Linked DNA regions of Tomitella gaofuii. The protein of the gene in region 1 interacts with the protein of each later gene in a pairwise test. Links are inferred from orthologs where the notes say so. Each region holds a gene or a part of one and is shown in the gene's direction. Other genes may lie near its edges.

What was found.
Region 2: the proteins of H4F70_RS21200 (region 1) and topA interact in binary tests that used the Escherichia coli proteins (3 or more experiments, as listed by UniProt). The link is inferred for Tomitella gaofuii from one-to-one orthologs.

What each region holds. Positions count from the first base shown.
Region 1 is NZ_CP059900.1:2,896,499-2,903,900, forward strand. The notes cover bases 2,751-5,750. They hold H4F70_RS21200 (IMPACT family protein), read left to right. Parts: upstream 2,751-3,926; coding sequence 3,927-4,574; downstream 4,575-5,750. Other genes in these bases: H4F70_RS13415 (alanine/glycine:cation symporter family protein), read left to right, coding at 2,751-3,883; H4F70_RS13430 (8-amino-7-oxononanoate synthase), read right to left, coding at 5,290-5,750. Also shown: H4F70_RS13405 (class I adenylate-forming enzyme family protein), read left to right, coding at 83-1,717; H4F70_RS13410 (peroxidase-related enzyme), read left to right, coding at 1,780-2,361; more of H4F70_RS13415, read left to right, coding at 2,417-2,750; more of H4F70_RS13430, read right to left, coding at 5,751-6,480; H4F70_RS13435 (adenosylmethionine--8-amino-7-oxononanoate transaminase), read right to left, coding at 6,544-7,402.
Region 2 is NZ_CP059900.1:742,445-750,388, forward strand. What follows is about bases 2,309-5,850. They hold topA (type I DNA topoisomerase), read left to right. Parts: upstream 2,309-2,686; coding sequence 2,687-5,650; downstream 5,651-5,850. Other genes in these bases: H4F70_RS03470 (hypothetical protein), read left to right, coding at 2,309-2,505; H4F70_RS03480 (polysaccharide deacetylase family protein), read right to left, coding at 5,660-5,850. In the rest of the region: H4F70_RS03460 (DEAD/DEAH box helicase), read right to left, coding at 1-1,202; H4F70_RS03465 (hypothetical protein), read left to right, coding at 1,333-1,833; more of H4F70_RS03470, read left to right, coding at 1,879-2,308; more of H4F70_RS03480, read right to left, coding at 5,851-6,655; H4F70_RS03485 (adenylate/guanylate cyclase domain-containing protein), read right to left, coding at 7,208-7,944. UniProt on the Escherichia coli protein: Releases the supercoiling and torsional tension of DNA, which is introduced during the DNA replication and transcription, by transiently cleaving and rejoining one strand of the DNA duplex.

The sequences.
Region 1 (7,402 bases):
TCTGGCAGACGACGCTGTTAGCGTCGGCACCGTCCGTGCCCCACGTCACATCCGGGGCCACCGAAGCACGCGTGAGGTGACGATGCGCCCCGACCTGTCCGGCATCCCCGAGATCGACATCAACCTGGCCACGCGCGTCGCCGCCGGGGATGCGCTGGTGCGCGCGGCCGCGATGTTCGGCTCGCGCACCGCGATCGTCGACGGCGATGCGACCGTCACCTATCGCACGCTCGACGCGGCGTCCGACGCGCTCGGGCACGCTCTCCTCGCCGGCGGACTGCACCGTCAGGAGCCCGTCGCGATGCTCATGCGCAACTCGTGGCGCATGGTCGCCTCGTATTTCGCGTGCGCCAAGACGGCACTGGTGGCGATGCCGGTCAACATCGCGCTCGCCCCGGACGACATCGCCTGGATCCTCGCGGACTCGGGCAGCCGCACCGTCATCGTCGACGACGATGCGCTGCCCCTGCTGCACGGTTTCCTGCAGCATCCGCCGGCGGGGCTGCGGATCGTCGTCGCCGGCATCGGCTCCGTTGATGGGCATCACGTCGAATCCTGGGACGAGCTCGTCGCCGCCGCCCCGGCCGGCCCGGTGGAGGTCCCCGTCGACGACAGGGACACCGTGCAATGCCTGTACACCTCCGGCACCACGTCACGGCCGAAGGGCGTGCTCACCAGCCATGTCGCGGTGGTCATCGGCGCCATGACGAACGCGATGCAGATCGGCCACCAGTGGGGGGACACCCCCTCGACGCTGCTCAACATGCTGCCGATGTTCCACACGACCGCACTCAACACCCTCGTCATCCCGGTGCTGTTCACCGGCGGAACCGTGGTGCTGCACGCTTCGTTCGACCCGGCCGCGGTCCTCGCCGACATCGAACGGCACGCCGTCACCCACACGATGGGCCTGCCGATGATGTACCGCGCGATGGTCGCGGCGCGTGGCGACGCCGGCCCCATCAGCACACTGCGCACCGCCGTGTACGCGATGGCGCCGATGCCCGCGGACCTGTTGGGCGACGTCGAGGCGCTGTTCCCGTCCGCGTCGGTGATCCTGGGCTCCGGGCAGACGGAGGTGGTGCCTGCGACGGTGCTGCAGTGGCCCGCCCACCAGCGCACCAAACCGGACTCCTGGGGGCCGGCAGTACCCACGGTGCGGACGGCGATCCTCGGCCCCGGCGGCGAACCCGTGCGCCCGGGTGACAGCGGGGAGATCGTCTATCGCGGCCCGCACGTGATGTCCGGGTATTGGAACAACGGACCCGCCAACCGCGAAGCGTTCGCGCACGGATGGTTCCACAGCGGCGACATCGGCCACCTCGACGACGAGGGCGTCGTGTGGTTCACCGACCGGCTCAAGGACATCATCAAAACCGGCGGGGAGAACGTCTCCTCGGTGGACGTGGAGCGTGTGGTGGCCGCCGTCCCGGGCGTCGCCGAGTGCACCGTCATCGGCGTTCCCGACGACCATTGGGGCGAGGCCGTGTGCGCCGTCGTGGTCGCCGACGGCCCGGCGTCCGCCCCGGATCCAGGCCCGGCCACCACCACGGCCGACGATCTGGCCGAGCGCGTCCGCTCCCACGCCCGCACGCACCTCGCCGCCTTCCAGGTGCCCAAACGGGTCCTCGTCGTCGACGAGCTCCCGAAGACCGCCACCGGCAAGGTCCGCAAGCACGCCGTGCGCGCCGGCCTCGACCGGCCCCGAACACCCTGAACCCCCCGCAGCCGGGAACGCATCCGACCATCCCACCACCGACGAACACCAGGAGCAGCACCGTGGACCAGCAGCCGCAACCGTTCTTCCCCGTCCCCCGCGAGACCGACCTGCCATCGGGCCTGCAGAAGCTCTTCGGCAAGGCCCGCGAGCAGATCGGCTTCCTGCCCAACGTCTTCCTGGCCTACGCGCGGCGACCGGAACGGTTCTCCGCCTGGTTCAACCACTTCCGCGAGGTGACCGCACCCACCGAGACCCTCGACGCGGCAGACAGGGAGATGATCGCGGTGGTGGTGTCCAACATCAACCACTGCACGTACTGCATGGTCTCGCACGGCTACTCGCTGGCGGAGGCGCTGGGCGACCGGGCGCAGGCGGACCTGATCTCGATCAACTGGCGGCACGCCGGGCTGGACCCCCGTCGGCGCGCCATCTGCGCCTACGCGGAGAAGCTCACCTCGGCGCCGGACACTGTCGAGAGGCAGGACCTCGAGGACCTGCGCGCGGCCGGTCTCACCGACGACGACATCTGGGACGTCGTCGAGATCGCGGCGATGTACAACTTCACCAACAGGGTCTCGTCGGCCATGGGCCACCGTCCCAACCCCGAGTACCACCGCCGGCCGCCCGCCGCCGCGGAATGAGGCCACCTGCCGGTTCGCCGCAGGTGGGGCCGATCACCTCGTTAGTATGTGCGGAATGGATTCCGTCGACGAGGCCATAGTCTGGTTCAACGACAAGTACGGCTATGTGCTGATCGTCCTGCTGGTCGGCGCCGGACTGTACTTCGGCGCCCGCACCGCCGTCGTGCAGCTCCGCATGCTCCCCGAGATGGCGCGGACGCTGCGCGAACGGCCGGCCCGCGCGCAGGGCGACACCGGCCCCGGCGCCATCTCCGCGTTCCGCGCGTTCTGCATCTCCGCCGCCTCCCGCGTGGGCACCGGCAACGTCGCCGGTGTGGCCGTCGCCATCACCGTCGGCGGCCCGGGGGCGGTGTTCTGGATGTGGCTGCTGGCCGTCATCGGCGGCGCCACCGCGTTCGTCGAGTCCACCCTGGGCCAGCTCTACAAGGTGCGCGACGGCCGCGACTACCGCGGCGGCCCCGCCTACTACCTCAGCCGCGGCATCAAGAACCGCAAGGCCGGCCTGGCGATGGCGTTCCTGTTCGCCGTCGCGATCACCTTCACCTACGGCTTCGTGTTCAACGCCGTGCAGTCCAACTCCATCACCAGTGCGTTCGAGCTGGCCGTCGGCTCGGATGCCGACTGGATGCCGGCCGCCATCGGCGTCGCGCTCGCCGTCCTGGCCGGCCTGGTCATCTTCGGCGGCGTGCACCGCATCTCCGGCGTCTCGCAGATCGTCGTGCCCGTCATGGCGGTGCTCTACGTGGGGATCGCGCTGTTCGTCATCGTCACCAACCTGCCGCACCTCCCCGCGGTGATCACCGACATCGTCGAATCGGCGTTCGGCATCCGGCAGTTCGCGGGGGCCGGCATCTGGGCGGCGATGATGCAGGGCATGCGGCGCGGACTGTTCTCCAACGAGGCCGGCATGGGCTCCACCCCCAACGCCGCCGCCACCGCGGCCGTGTCCCACCCGGTCAAGCAGGGCCTGGTGCAGACCCTCGGCGTCTACTTCGACACCCTCGTGGTGTGCTCGGCCACCGCGTTCATCATCCTGCTGTCCAACCCCGATTTCGGCAGCGACATCGAGGGCGTCCAGCTCACCCAGACCGCCCTGCAGGAGCACATGGGCAGCTGGGCCGCGCCCGTGCTCGCCGTGATCCTGTTCTTCCTCGCCTTCAGCTCCATCATCGGCAACTACTACTACGGCGAGACCAACATCGCGTTCTTCACCCGGAGCAAGGCGGTGCTGCTCGTCTTCCGCGTCCTCGTCGTCGGCTTCGTGTTCTTCGGCGCCATCGCGCAGGTGAGCCTGGTGTGGAACCTGGCCGACGTGTTCTCGTCGCTCATGGCCACGATCAACATCCTCGGGCTCTTCGCGATCGGCGGGGTCGCTGTCGTTCTGCTGCGCCACTACACGCGGCAGAAGTCCCGCGGGCTCGACCCGGTGTTCCATCGCGACGACGTCCCCGGGCTGCGGAACGTCGAATGCTGGGACGGCACCGACCCGGAGACCGCCCGCGAGCCCGTCGATGCCCGGTAGCCCGCAGTCTCCTCCCCCGCAGACCCCTCCGACGCCGGACGGCATGCCCGACGCGTACCTCGTGATCGGCCGCGACGTCGACGTGGAGACGGAGGTGCAGAGATCCCGGTTCCTCGCGCGCCTGCGCCGGGTCGAGGACGAGGACTCCGCACGTGACGTCATCGCCCGGGCGCGCCGCGAGCACCGCGCCGCCCGCCACCACTGCACCGCTTTCGTGATCGGCCCGCGCGGGCGCCTGCAACGGTCGAACGACGACGGCGAGCCCGCGGGCACCGCCGGGGCGCCCATGCTCGAGACACTGTGCGGCCGCGCGGTGAGCGACGTGGTGGCGGTGGTCACCCGCTATTTCGGTGGGATCAAGCTGGGCACCGGCGGCCTGGTCCGCGCCTACGGCGACGCGGTGACGGCGGCCCTCGACGCCGCGGGCACCCGCACCCGCCTGAGCGTGGAGTACCGGACGGCGACGGTGGCGGCGGCCGACGCCGGCAGGCTGGAGAACGAGCTGCGCGCCGGCGGGCTGCGCATCGTGGCCGTCGACTACGGCGTGGGCCCCGGAGGCGCGGACGCCGCCCTCACCGTCGCCGTGCCCGCCGACGACGCGCCCGGGTTCGGCGCGCTGATCGCGTCGCGCACCGGCGGCAGCGCCGCGGTGGAGCTGGCCGGGCACGGGTGGGTCGACGGCGACGGATAGGCCGACGACGTCGGGCGGGCATTGCTGCGCGGATCGCACCATCCCGGATCCCGCACATGCTGCGCCTCCGCCGCGAACTCCGCGCGCCCCATCGCGCCCGCGCCCGCGCGCAGCCCGCCGAGCACCGGCACCCCGGTCTGGGCGGGCAGGTCGCGAAGGTTGCACCGCATGGCCAGGTCGGGCGCGTCCGGCCAGGAACCGATGACCAGCCCCGCACACGGCACGCCCGCCGCGTGCAGCGCCCGCACCGTGAGGTCGGCGTGGTTGAGCGCGCCCAGCGCCGGGTCGACCACGACGACGGCAGAGACGTCTGCTCCCGCCTCGCCGAGCTCCGCGGCCACGTCGGCGAGCGTGAACCCGCCCGCGCCGAGCCGCACCAGCACGCCGCCGGCCCCCTCGACGAGCACGTGGTCGTGCCGGGCGTCGAGCCGCCGCACGGCGTCCACGACGTCCGCGCACCGCAGCAGCGGCATCCCGGCCCGGCGCGCGGCCGTGTCCGGCGCCAGCGGATCCGGATACCGGGCCAGCTCCACGGTGGTCACCGCGCCGGCGAGGCGCACGACATCCGCGAGATCCCCGGGCTCCCCCGGCCGCAGCCCCGTCTGCGCGGGCTTGCACACCGCGACGCTCCCGGACCGCGCGAGCACCGACGCGAGCGCCGCGGTGACGACCGTCTTGCCGACGCCGGTGGACGTGCCCGTGACGAACAGGATGCTCACGCGGACACCCCCGCTGCGACCGCCGTCAGCACGCCGCGTACGACGGTCATGTCCTCATCGGTGAGGTCGGCCCGCGCCGTCAGGCGCAGCCGCGAGGTCCCCGCCGGCACCGAAGGCGGCCGGAAGCAGCCCACGCGCAGCCCCCGGCCGGCGCACCAGCGCGCCGCGTCGACGGCCCGTTGCGGGTCGCCGAGCACGAGCGAGACCACCGCCGCCTCCGGGCGGTCCCCGCCGCAGATCCGCGCCAGCTCGTGCGCCCGGCGCAGCACCGCCGCGGCGCGCTCGGGTTCACGGCGCAGCACCCCGAGCGCCGCCCGCGCCGATCCGACCGACGCCGGCGCCAGACCGGTGTCGAAGATGAACGTCCGCGCGGCGTCGATGAGGTGCTCCCGCACGCGCGGATCGGCGAGCACGACGCCGCCCTGGCCGCCGAGCGATTTCGACAGCGTCGCTGTGACCACGATGTCCGGCACGCCGGCGAGCCCCAGTTCGTGCACCAGCCCGCGGCCGCCCTCTCCGCGCACGCCCAGCCCGTGCGCCTCGTCGACCAGCAGCATCGCGCCCCGCCTACGGCACGCCCGGTGCAGGGCGCGCAGCGGCGCCAGGTCCCCGTCGGCGCTGAACACGGAGTCGGTGATGACGAGCGCCCGGTCCTCGGCGCGGCCGGCCAGCTCCCGATCGACCGCGTCGGCGTCGGCGTGCGTGGTCACCACCACGCGGGCGCGGGAGAGCCGGCAGGCGTCGACGAGCGACGCGTGGCTGCCGGCGTCGGACACGATGAGCGCACCCCGGCCCGCCAGCGCCGTCACCGCGCCGAGGTTCGCCGTGTAACCGGAGGAGAAGACCAGGCCGGAACCGGCGCCGGCGAACGCCGCGAGCTCGCGTTCGAGCGCCGCATGCTCCTCGGTGGTGCCGGTGACCAAGCGCGATCCCGTGGAGCCGGCGCCCCAGCGCCGCGCCGCGTCGACCGCGCCCGCGATCACCTCGGGGTGGGCGCTCAGCCCCAGGTAGTCGTTGGAGGCGAGGTCTATCGCGCCGGAGCCCGCCCCGCGCGCACCCGCCGTGCGGGGCGCGAGCTCCCGGTGCAGGCCGGCGGCACGCCGGTGCGCGGACGCGTCATCGAGCCAGGCGAGCGGGTCCGCGCCGACCGACAGGGCCGGGGCATGTGCGTGTGTCTCGGTGGGCATGGACCCACCGTACACAAATTGAACGCCGTTCAAGTAGCAGGGTGTGCTGCCCAGACGTCCGGTTCAGCCCGGGACTTCTCCCTGCGACTGACTCGCTGCGGCCGCCACCATCGCGCCGGTGACGGTCGTCAGATCGTCGGGCGTGCTGATGTATGGCGGCATCGCGTAGATCAGAGTCCGGAACGGCCGCAGCCACGCCCCCGCGTCCACGGCGGCGTCCGTCGCGGTGGCCATGTCCACGGGCGAATCGAGCTCGATGACGCCGATCCCGCCGAGCACGCGCACATCGACGACGTTCGGCAGATCCCACGCCGGCGCCAGCCCCGCAGTGAGCCCGTCCTCCAGGTCGGTCACCTCGGTCTCCCAGTCCCGCGAGAGCAGAAGCTCCAGCGACGCCGCGCCCACCGCGCACGCCAACGGGTTGGCCATGAACGTGGGCCCGTGCATGAGTCCGCCCGCCTCGCCCGCGCTGATGGCACGCGCCAGCTCCGGCGTGCACAGCGTCGCCGCCAGCGTCATGTATCCCCCCGTGAGGGCCTTGCCGACGCACATGATGTCCGGACGTACGTCGGCGTGGTCGGCCGCGAACATGCGTCCGGTACGGCCGAATCCGGTGGCGATCTCGTCGAAGACGAGCAGCACGCCGTGCCGATCGCACGCGTCGCGCAGTGCCTGCAGGTACTGCGGGTCGTGGAAGCGCATGCCGCCGGCGCCCTGCACCACCGGCTCCACGATCACCGCCGCCGTCTCGTCCGCCTGCGCCGACAGCAGCAACTCCAGGTTCAGCACGTAGTCCGGGTCGTAGTCGCGCGGCGGCATCGGGGCGAAGATCTGCCGCGGGAGCACGTCCGACCACAGAGCGTGCATCCCGCCGTCCGGGTCGCACACGCTCATCGGCCCCATCGTGTCGCCGTGGTACCCG
Region 2 (7,944 bases), 2.2 Mb from region 1 along the record:
AGCTCCAGCGCGTTCGTCGTCGCCACGCCGAGAAGCGCGCCGTCGGCCAGCGCGGCCTCCAGCGCACGCCTGTCGTCGGCGAGGTACCCGGCGCGGTAGGCGGCGATGCGGTCGGCGAGCTCGGGGACCGCATCGCCGGCGAGGCCGGCCGCGGTGAGGGCGGTGATCTCGGCGCCGCGCCGCGACCGGACGAAGGTGAGCGTGCGCGCGCCCTCCACCACGAGGTCGGCCATGATGCGCGCCGCCTCCGCGCCCGCCGACCTCCGGACCGGGGCCCCGTTCTCGCCGGTGACCTCCGGCAGCAGCGGCGGCTCCCACAGGGCGACGGTCCGTGGACCGTGCGGCGATGCGTCGTCGGTGACCTCGACGACGTCGGCGCCCACCAGCCGCGACGCCGCCGCGCCGGGTTGCGACGTGGTGGCGCTGGCGAGCACGAACACCGGCGCCGAACCGAACCGTGCGCACAGGCGCCGGAGCCGCCGCACGATGAGCGCGACATTCGATCCGAACACGCCGCGATAGGAGTGGCACTCGTCGATGACGACGAAGCGGAGGCGACGGAAGAACGGGCTCCACCGGGCGTGCCCGCCGAGCAGGCCGAGGTGCAGCATGTCCGGATTGGTGAACACCCACCGCGAATGCGCGCGCACCCACTCGCGGACCTCGCGGGGGGTGTCGCCGTCGTACGGGGCGGGGTTGACGGGTGCAACGGGCGCGACAGGGGAAGCGGGGGACGCGGCGGGTGCGGCGCCGGGGGCCGCCGACTCGATCTCCCCGCACAAGGCGCGCACCGACCGCAACTGGTCGGCGCCGAGTGCCTTGGTGGGGGAGAGATACAGCGCGGTCGCCCGCGGGTCGGCATACAGCGCGCTGAGGACGGGCAGGTGATACCCCAGCGACTTTCCCGACGCCGTGCCCGTGGACACCACGACGTGCCGGCCCGCGAACGCGTGCTCGGCCACTGCCGCCTGGTGCTGCCATGGCCGCGGGATGCCGGTGGCCTGCAGCGCCGCGACGACGTCGGGGTGCGCCCACTGCGGCCAGGAGGCATGACGGGCCTCGCGCCCGGGGAGGTCGACCGCATGGGTGAGCACCTCCGGCGCCGCGGCGCCCGCGAGTACGTGGTCGAGCAGTTCGCGTCCGAAGTTCGTCGCCGTCACCCTGCCGCCTTCCCCGTCGCCGCTACGAATATTTCGTTCCATTGACCGTGTGATCGACGCCTCTGTACTATCCGCCTTGAGATGACAGTCACATGAGCAACATTGGTCACATCAATCACACGATCCGGATCGACGGTCGCGTCGCCGGAACGTCGCTTGCATGGAGGTCCCCATGAGTATCACCCGTACTCGCAGCGCCGTCGCAGGCGGCGCCGCGCTCGCTGCCGTTGCGGCGCTGGCGCTGCCGGCGGTGGCCTCGGCGGCACCGCAGAACAACAGTCCCCTCGGCAGCATCATCGACGCGGGGTCGTCGCAGTCGGCGATGCCGGACCTGGGCTCGCTGCAGTCGTCGCTGGGCAGTGCCGTCGCGCCGGTCGCCAGCCTGGCCGCACCGCTGGGGAGCCTGCTGTTGCCGGTGGGCAGCCTCGCCGGTTCGCTGGGTTCGGTGGTGCTGCCGGCGGGCAGTCTGATGGAGCAGCTCGGCAGCGCCGTGCCGGGAAGCTCCGGCAGCGCGGCGCCCGACTCGTCGGGCAGCGCACCGCCGCTGCCGGACACGGGCAGCGCGCAGTCGTCCGGGGCCACGGACGCGCCCGCCGGGAGCAGAAGCGCCGACGGCAATCCGTTCGACGACCTCATCGCGACGCTCGCGAGCCTGTTCACCGGGATGTCCTGACCGGGACCGGCGCGGCACAGCGGTGTGCGACGCTACTATTCGCGGGTGCACCAGCTGTCCCTCTTCGCGGCGGAGTCCGAGGAACCCGCGCCGTCCGACCTTGCCGGGCTGCTCGCCGCGGGCGGGCACGCGGTGGTGACCGGCGCGGGCGCCCGTGTCTCCATCATCGTCGACGCCCCGTGGCGTGCCCGCGCCGTCCTGCAGATGATGCAGCAGGCACTGCGGGCAGGACACCCGCAGGCGGTCGAGGCCCTCGAGGCGGCGGAGATTCTTGGAACGGCGGAGATCCTCGAAACGGATGAGGGGCGCCCGCTTGTGCGCACGGCTCCCGCGCCGGAACTGCTGCCGCTCGCCAGGGCGTGGCAGCGCGGCGCGATCAAACGCGTCCCCGACGGGTGGGTCCCCTCGGCGCGAGCACTGCGAGCATGGTCCCTCGCCGCCGGGCGGGCGGTGGACGGGCATTACCTGCTGGGCCTCGATCCGCATGCCGAGCAGACGCACCAACCGTTGGCCGCGGCGCTCGCGGGCGCCGGGATCGCCGTCACCGTGATCGGCCCGCGCGGCGGCGGGCCTGCCGTGCGGGTGACGGGTCGGCGCCGGCTCTCGCGGCTTCGCGAGAACATCGGCGAGCCGCCGCAGGACGGCCCGCCCGACGCGTGGCCGCCGGAATGATCGGAACCGACGGTGAGACGTGCCCGTGCCGGGTGTGCAAGTCTGGTGGCGATGACGGACGGGCGCATCGGCGGTCGGCCTTGCACACGGCCGACGGTTGCTGAGTATGGTCGTGTTCCGATAGCGGCGGCTTCGGTGCGCCGATTCGGGCGGCGCGACGCGGAAAGGGTTTGGTCAGCAGGTGGCAAGCACGAAGCAGGGCTCCGGTGCGAAGAACGGATCGGGCGACGCGGTCACGCGCCGGCTCGTGATCGTCGAGTCTCCGGCCAAGGCCCGGACCATCGCCAACTACTTGGGTTCCGGTTACGTCGTCGAATCGTCTCGCGGCCACATTCGCGACCTTCCGCGCGGCGCCGCGGACGTCCCCGCCAAGTACAAGGGGGAGAAGTGGGCGCGCCTCGGCGTCAACGTCGACCATGACTTCGAGCCGCTCTACGTGGTGAGCCCGGACAAGAAGTCCACCGTCACCGAGCTGAAGTCTCTGCTCAAGGATGTCGACGAGCTCTACCTCGCCACAGACGGCGACCGCGAGGGCGAGGCGATCGCGTGGCATCTGCTCGAGGCGCTCAAGCCCAAGGTGCCCGTCAAGCGCATGGTGTTCCATGAGATCACCAAGCCCGCGATCCTCGCGGCGGCCGAGAACCCTCGCGACCTGGACCAGGACCTGGTGGACGCGCAGGAGACGCGGCGGATCCTCGACCGCCTGTACGGCTACGAGGTCTCGCCGGTGCTGTGGAAGAAGGTGATGCCCAAGCTCTCCGCCGGCCGTGTGCAGTCGGTGGCAACGCGCATCATCGTCCAGCGTGAACGTGAGCGGATGGCGTTCACCGCCGCCGATTATTGGGACATCGCCGCCACGCTCGACGCGGGTGCCGATGCCGCACCGCGGTCGTTCGGAGCCAAGCTGCAGTCGATCGACGGCAAGCGGGTGGCCACGGGGCGCGACTTCGGCCAGGACGGGCGGCTCAAGGCGGCCAAGCCCGGCAACGTCGAGGTCACCCTGGTCGACGAGGCCCGCGCCCACGCGCTCACCGAGTCGCTGCGGGGCACCGACCTGACCGTGTCCTCGGCGGAGGAGAAGCCCTACACCCGTCGCCCCTACGCTCCGTTCATGACCTCCACCCTGCAGCAGGAGGCCGGGCGCAAGCTGCGGTTCTCGGCCGAGCGCACCATGCGCGTGGCGCAGAAGCTGTACGAGAACGGCCACATCACCTACATGCGTACCGACTCGACCACGCTCAGCGAGTCGGCGATCCGGGCCGCGCGGGAGCAGGCCGGCGAGCTGTACGGGCCGGAGTACGTGCACTCCAGCCCGCGGCAGTACACCCGCAAAGTCAAGAACGCGCAGGAGGCGCACGAGGCCATCCGCCCCGCGGGTGACCAGTTCAAGACGCCGGGAGAGCTGCACGGCCGGCTCGACGGCGACGAGTTCCGGCTCTACGAGCTGATCTGGCAGCGCACCGTGGCCTCGCAGATGTCCGACGCCCGGGGCGTCACGCTGAGCCTGAAGATCGCCGGCACCGCGCGCAGCGGCGAGCAGTGCGTGTTCTCCGCATCCGGGCGCACGATCACCTTCCCCGGCTTCCTCAAGGCGTACGTGGAGACGGTGGACGCCCTCGAGGGCGGCGAGGCCGACGACGCCGAGCGCCGGCTGCCGTACCTGTCGGAGGGACAGGGCGTGACCGCCACCGAGCTCCGGCCGGACGGGCACTCCACCACGCCGCCGTCCCGCTACACCGAGGCCAGCCTGGTCAAGGCGCTCGAGGAGCTCGGCATCGGCCGCCCGTCCACCTATGCGTCGATCATCAAAACCATCCAGGACCGCGGGTACGTCTACAAGCGAGGCAGCGCGTTGGTGCCCGCGTGGGTCGCGTTCGCCGTCATCGGGCTGCTCGAAGCGCACTTCGGGCGGCTGGTGGACTTCGACTTCACCGCGTCCATGGAGAACGAGCTCGACGAGATCGCCGCCGGGGCCCAGAGCCGGATCGACTGGCTCACGGACTTCTACTTCGGCAATGCATCGGACCCGGCGGGCACGCTGTCCGGCTCGGGTGGGCTCAAGCAGCTGGTGGGCGGCAACCTCGAAGACATCGACGCGCGTGAGGTCAACTCGATCCGCGTGTTCGACGACGCGGAGGGCCGGCCGGTGTTCGTGCGCGTCGGACGGTACGGGCCGTACCTCGAACGCACCGTCATCGGCGACGACGGTGAGCCGACGTCGCAGCGCGCCAACCTCACCGACTCGATCTCACCGGACGAGCTCAGCGTCGAGGTGGCCGAGAAGCTCTTCGCCACACCGCAGGAGGGGCGCGAGCTCGGCGTGGACCCCGCCACCGGCCACCGCATCCTGGCAAAGGAGGGCAGGTTCGGCCCGTACGTGACGGAGGTGCTGCCCGAGCCGAAGCCCGACGCCGACGCAGCGGGTGCCGGAGTTGTGGAGCCGGAGGCCAAGGAGGCGCCCGCCAAGGCCGCGGCCAAGAAGGCGCCCGCCAAGGCCGCGGCCAAGAAGGCGCCCGCGAAGAAGACGGCGAAGAAGGCGGCAGGACCCAAGCCGCGCACCGCATCGCTGTTCAAATCGATGGAGTTGTCGTCGCTCACGCTCGATGACGCCCTCACGCTGCTGTCGCTGCCGCGCGTGGTGGGCGTCGACCCGGAATCCGGTGAGGAGATCACCAGCCAGAACGGCCGGTACGGCCCCTACATGAAAAAGGGCACCGATTCCCGGTCGCTGGCGACGGAGGACCAGATCTTCTCGATCACCCTCGACGAGGCCCTCAAGATCTACGCCGAGCCCAAGCGGCGGGGCCGCCAGGCCGCGAAGCCGCCGCTGCGCGAGCTGGGCGACGACCCGTCCACCGGCAAGGCGATGGTGATCAAGGACGGGCGGTTCGGCCCGTACGTCACGGACGGCGAGGTGAACGCGAGCCTGCGCAAGGGCGACGAGGTGGCGGAGGTCACCGTCGACCGGGCTTCCGAGCTGCTGGCGGACAGGCGCGCGAAGGCGCCGGCGAAGAAGACCGCCAAGAAGACGGCCGCCAAGAAGTCTCCTGCGAAGAAGACCGCGGCGAAGAAGACGGCGGCGAAGAAGTCTCCTGCGAAAAAGACGGCCGCCAAGAAGACCACAGCGAAGAAGGCGGCGGACTGACCCCCGGGATCACGTGCGCGGGCCGGTGGCCACGGGCGGCAGCTGCTGCCAGTGGGCGAGGACGGCCGGGTCCTGCATCTCCATCCATGCGATCACGTCGGAGTACGTCGCGCAGACCGTTTCGGGGTCGTCGCAGACTTCGCGCATGAAATCGGCGGTGGCCGGGTTGAAGGCGTTGCCGTTCCAGTCGTTGAAGTGGTTGGCGATCACGAGCGGTGCGCGGTTGCCGCCCTTGGCCTGTCCGTACATGTACATGTAGGTGTCTTTGACGATCCGCCGCACTTCGGGGGCGGTTTCCGGCTCGTCGCGTGCGCGGTTGAACGTGTACCAGAAGTTGTAGTCGAGGGCGGTCTGGGTCTTTCCGAGCGGCGGCGAGTAGACGTTGGGGATGGGGAACTCCCAGATGCCGTCCACTTTGTACGGCCAGGAGATGCCGGTGGTGGGCGAGGGCATGGACGAGTCCCAGGTCATGCCGTGGGCCTTCCACGCGGGGATGAGCTGGTCGAGCCGGCCTTCGAGGCATTGGGTGCGGCCGCCGCGGACCTCGTCGGGACCGAAGAGCAGTTCCTCGGGGGCGTTGTCGAGGCCGTTGTTGTGTTTCCAGCCGGCCATGAGTGAGAAGAACTCGTCCAGCTCGACGTTCCAGTCGTCCGTGGTCCAGCGGTCGCCGTTGTAGCCGCCGCCGGCGCAGAAGTGGCCGACGTAGTGGGTGCCCATCTCGTGGCCGGCAAGCCAGGTGCGGTTGAGGTAGCGGATCTGCTGGCGCACCTCGCTGCGGGTGCCGCCGAAGGCGACGGCTGCTTCGCCGGGTGCGTGACCGGGGCCCTGGTAGTGGTCCGCGTTGTCGTCGGTGAGGAAGTACAGGCCGGTCATCAGGGCGGTGAAGCGGGCGTCGGTGGCCTCGGCGGCGTCGAGGAACATGTCCCAGTTGGGGGTGACTCCGACGCCGTCGAAGGAGAACAGCACGAACTGCGGCGGCTTCTCTCCGGGGGCGAGCCTTGTCATCGGCACATTGGTAGGGGGCGGGGCGGGCGGCGAGGAGGGAGGCGCAGCAGGGGGTGCCGGTGTCCCGGCGGAGCCTGTGGCGACCCGCCCCTGCGGCCGGCCGCCGTCGTCCGCGGCGCTGCTGCTTCCGGTGCTCTGCCACTGGAGCAGGCCGATCGTCGCGGTCACCAAGACGAGGGCCATGCCGACGGCGGCATATTCGGCCAGGCCGGGCCGCCTGCGCACGAGGGTACGGCGATAGCGGGCGCGTGCCGCACGGCCGAAACGGCGGGAGCGGTGGTGACGCCCCGTCATAGACGACGGGACGCGGTGGCAGGCGGGCATGCCGTGGTGCGCCGCGGACGGTCCACCCCGCTCCGGCCGGTGGCTTCGGTGCGAGTGACGTTGGACCGCACGGAGCTTCGGATCAGACGGACACGACGGTCGTGGATTGTGTCGGCGGTCACGCACCGGACTATAACAACGGCGTAGTCCCGTGGTGCACAGGCGATCCGCCGCGTGTCCTCCGAATGCGCACTGCTCGAACCGGGAATCGCACGGGACGTGCGGTCGTCACGGCACCGGACGCATGAGCCTCGTGGTCGCGGTACGGCCGCGGAGGAGCACCGCGTGGCCCGCACCCCACCGTGCCTGCTCGTCGGCCGATGCGGCGTCCCACACGGTGGACGACGCCAACGTCCGCGTCGGCTCGTTCTTCGCCAGCTCAGTGAGCCGCGCGGCCTCGTTGACCGGCGTTCCGATCACGGTGTACTCCATGCGGTCCGCCCCGCCGACGTGGCCGGCCACCGCCGTGCCCGCGGAGACGCCGATGCCCATGCCGGTCCGGCCCACGATGTCCGTGAGGATGGGGCGCAGTTCGCGCGCCGCCGCGAGCGCGGCCGTGCACGAATCGCCGTGGTCTATGGGGGCGCCGAACACCGCGAGCGTCGCGTCGCCCTGGAACTTGTTGACGAACCCGCCGTGCGCGTCGACGACCCGGATCACGGCGTCGAAGAAGGCGTTGAGCATCCGGACGACCTCCTTGGGGCCGGACCGGTCGGTGATCGTCGTCGATCCGACGAGGTCCACGAACAGCACGGCCACCTCGTGTTCCTCGCCGCCCAGGTCGGTGCCGCGCTCGAGGGCCTGGCGTGCCACGTCCTCGCCGACGAACCGGCCGAACAACTCGCGCAGCCGGCGCCGTTCGGCGAGGCCCGCGACCATGCCGTTGAATCCCATCTGCAGTTCACCCAGCTCGGTCGTGTCGTACACGGTGACCTGGGCGGTGAGGTCGCCGCGCCGGACCTGCT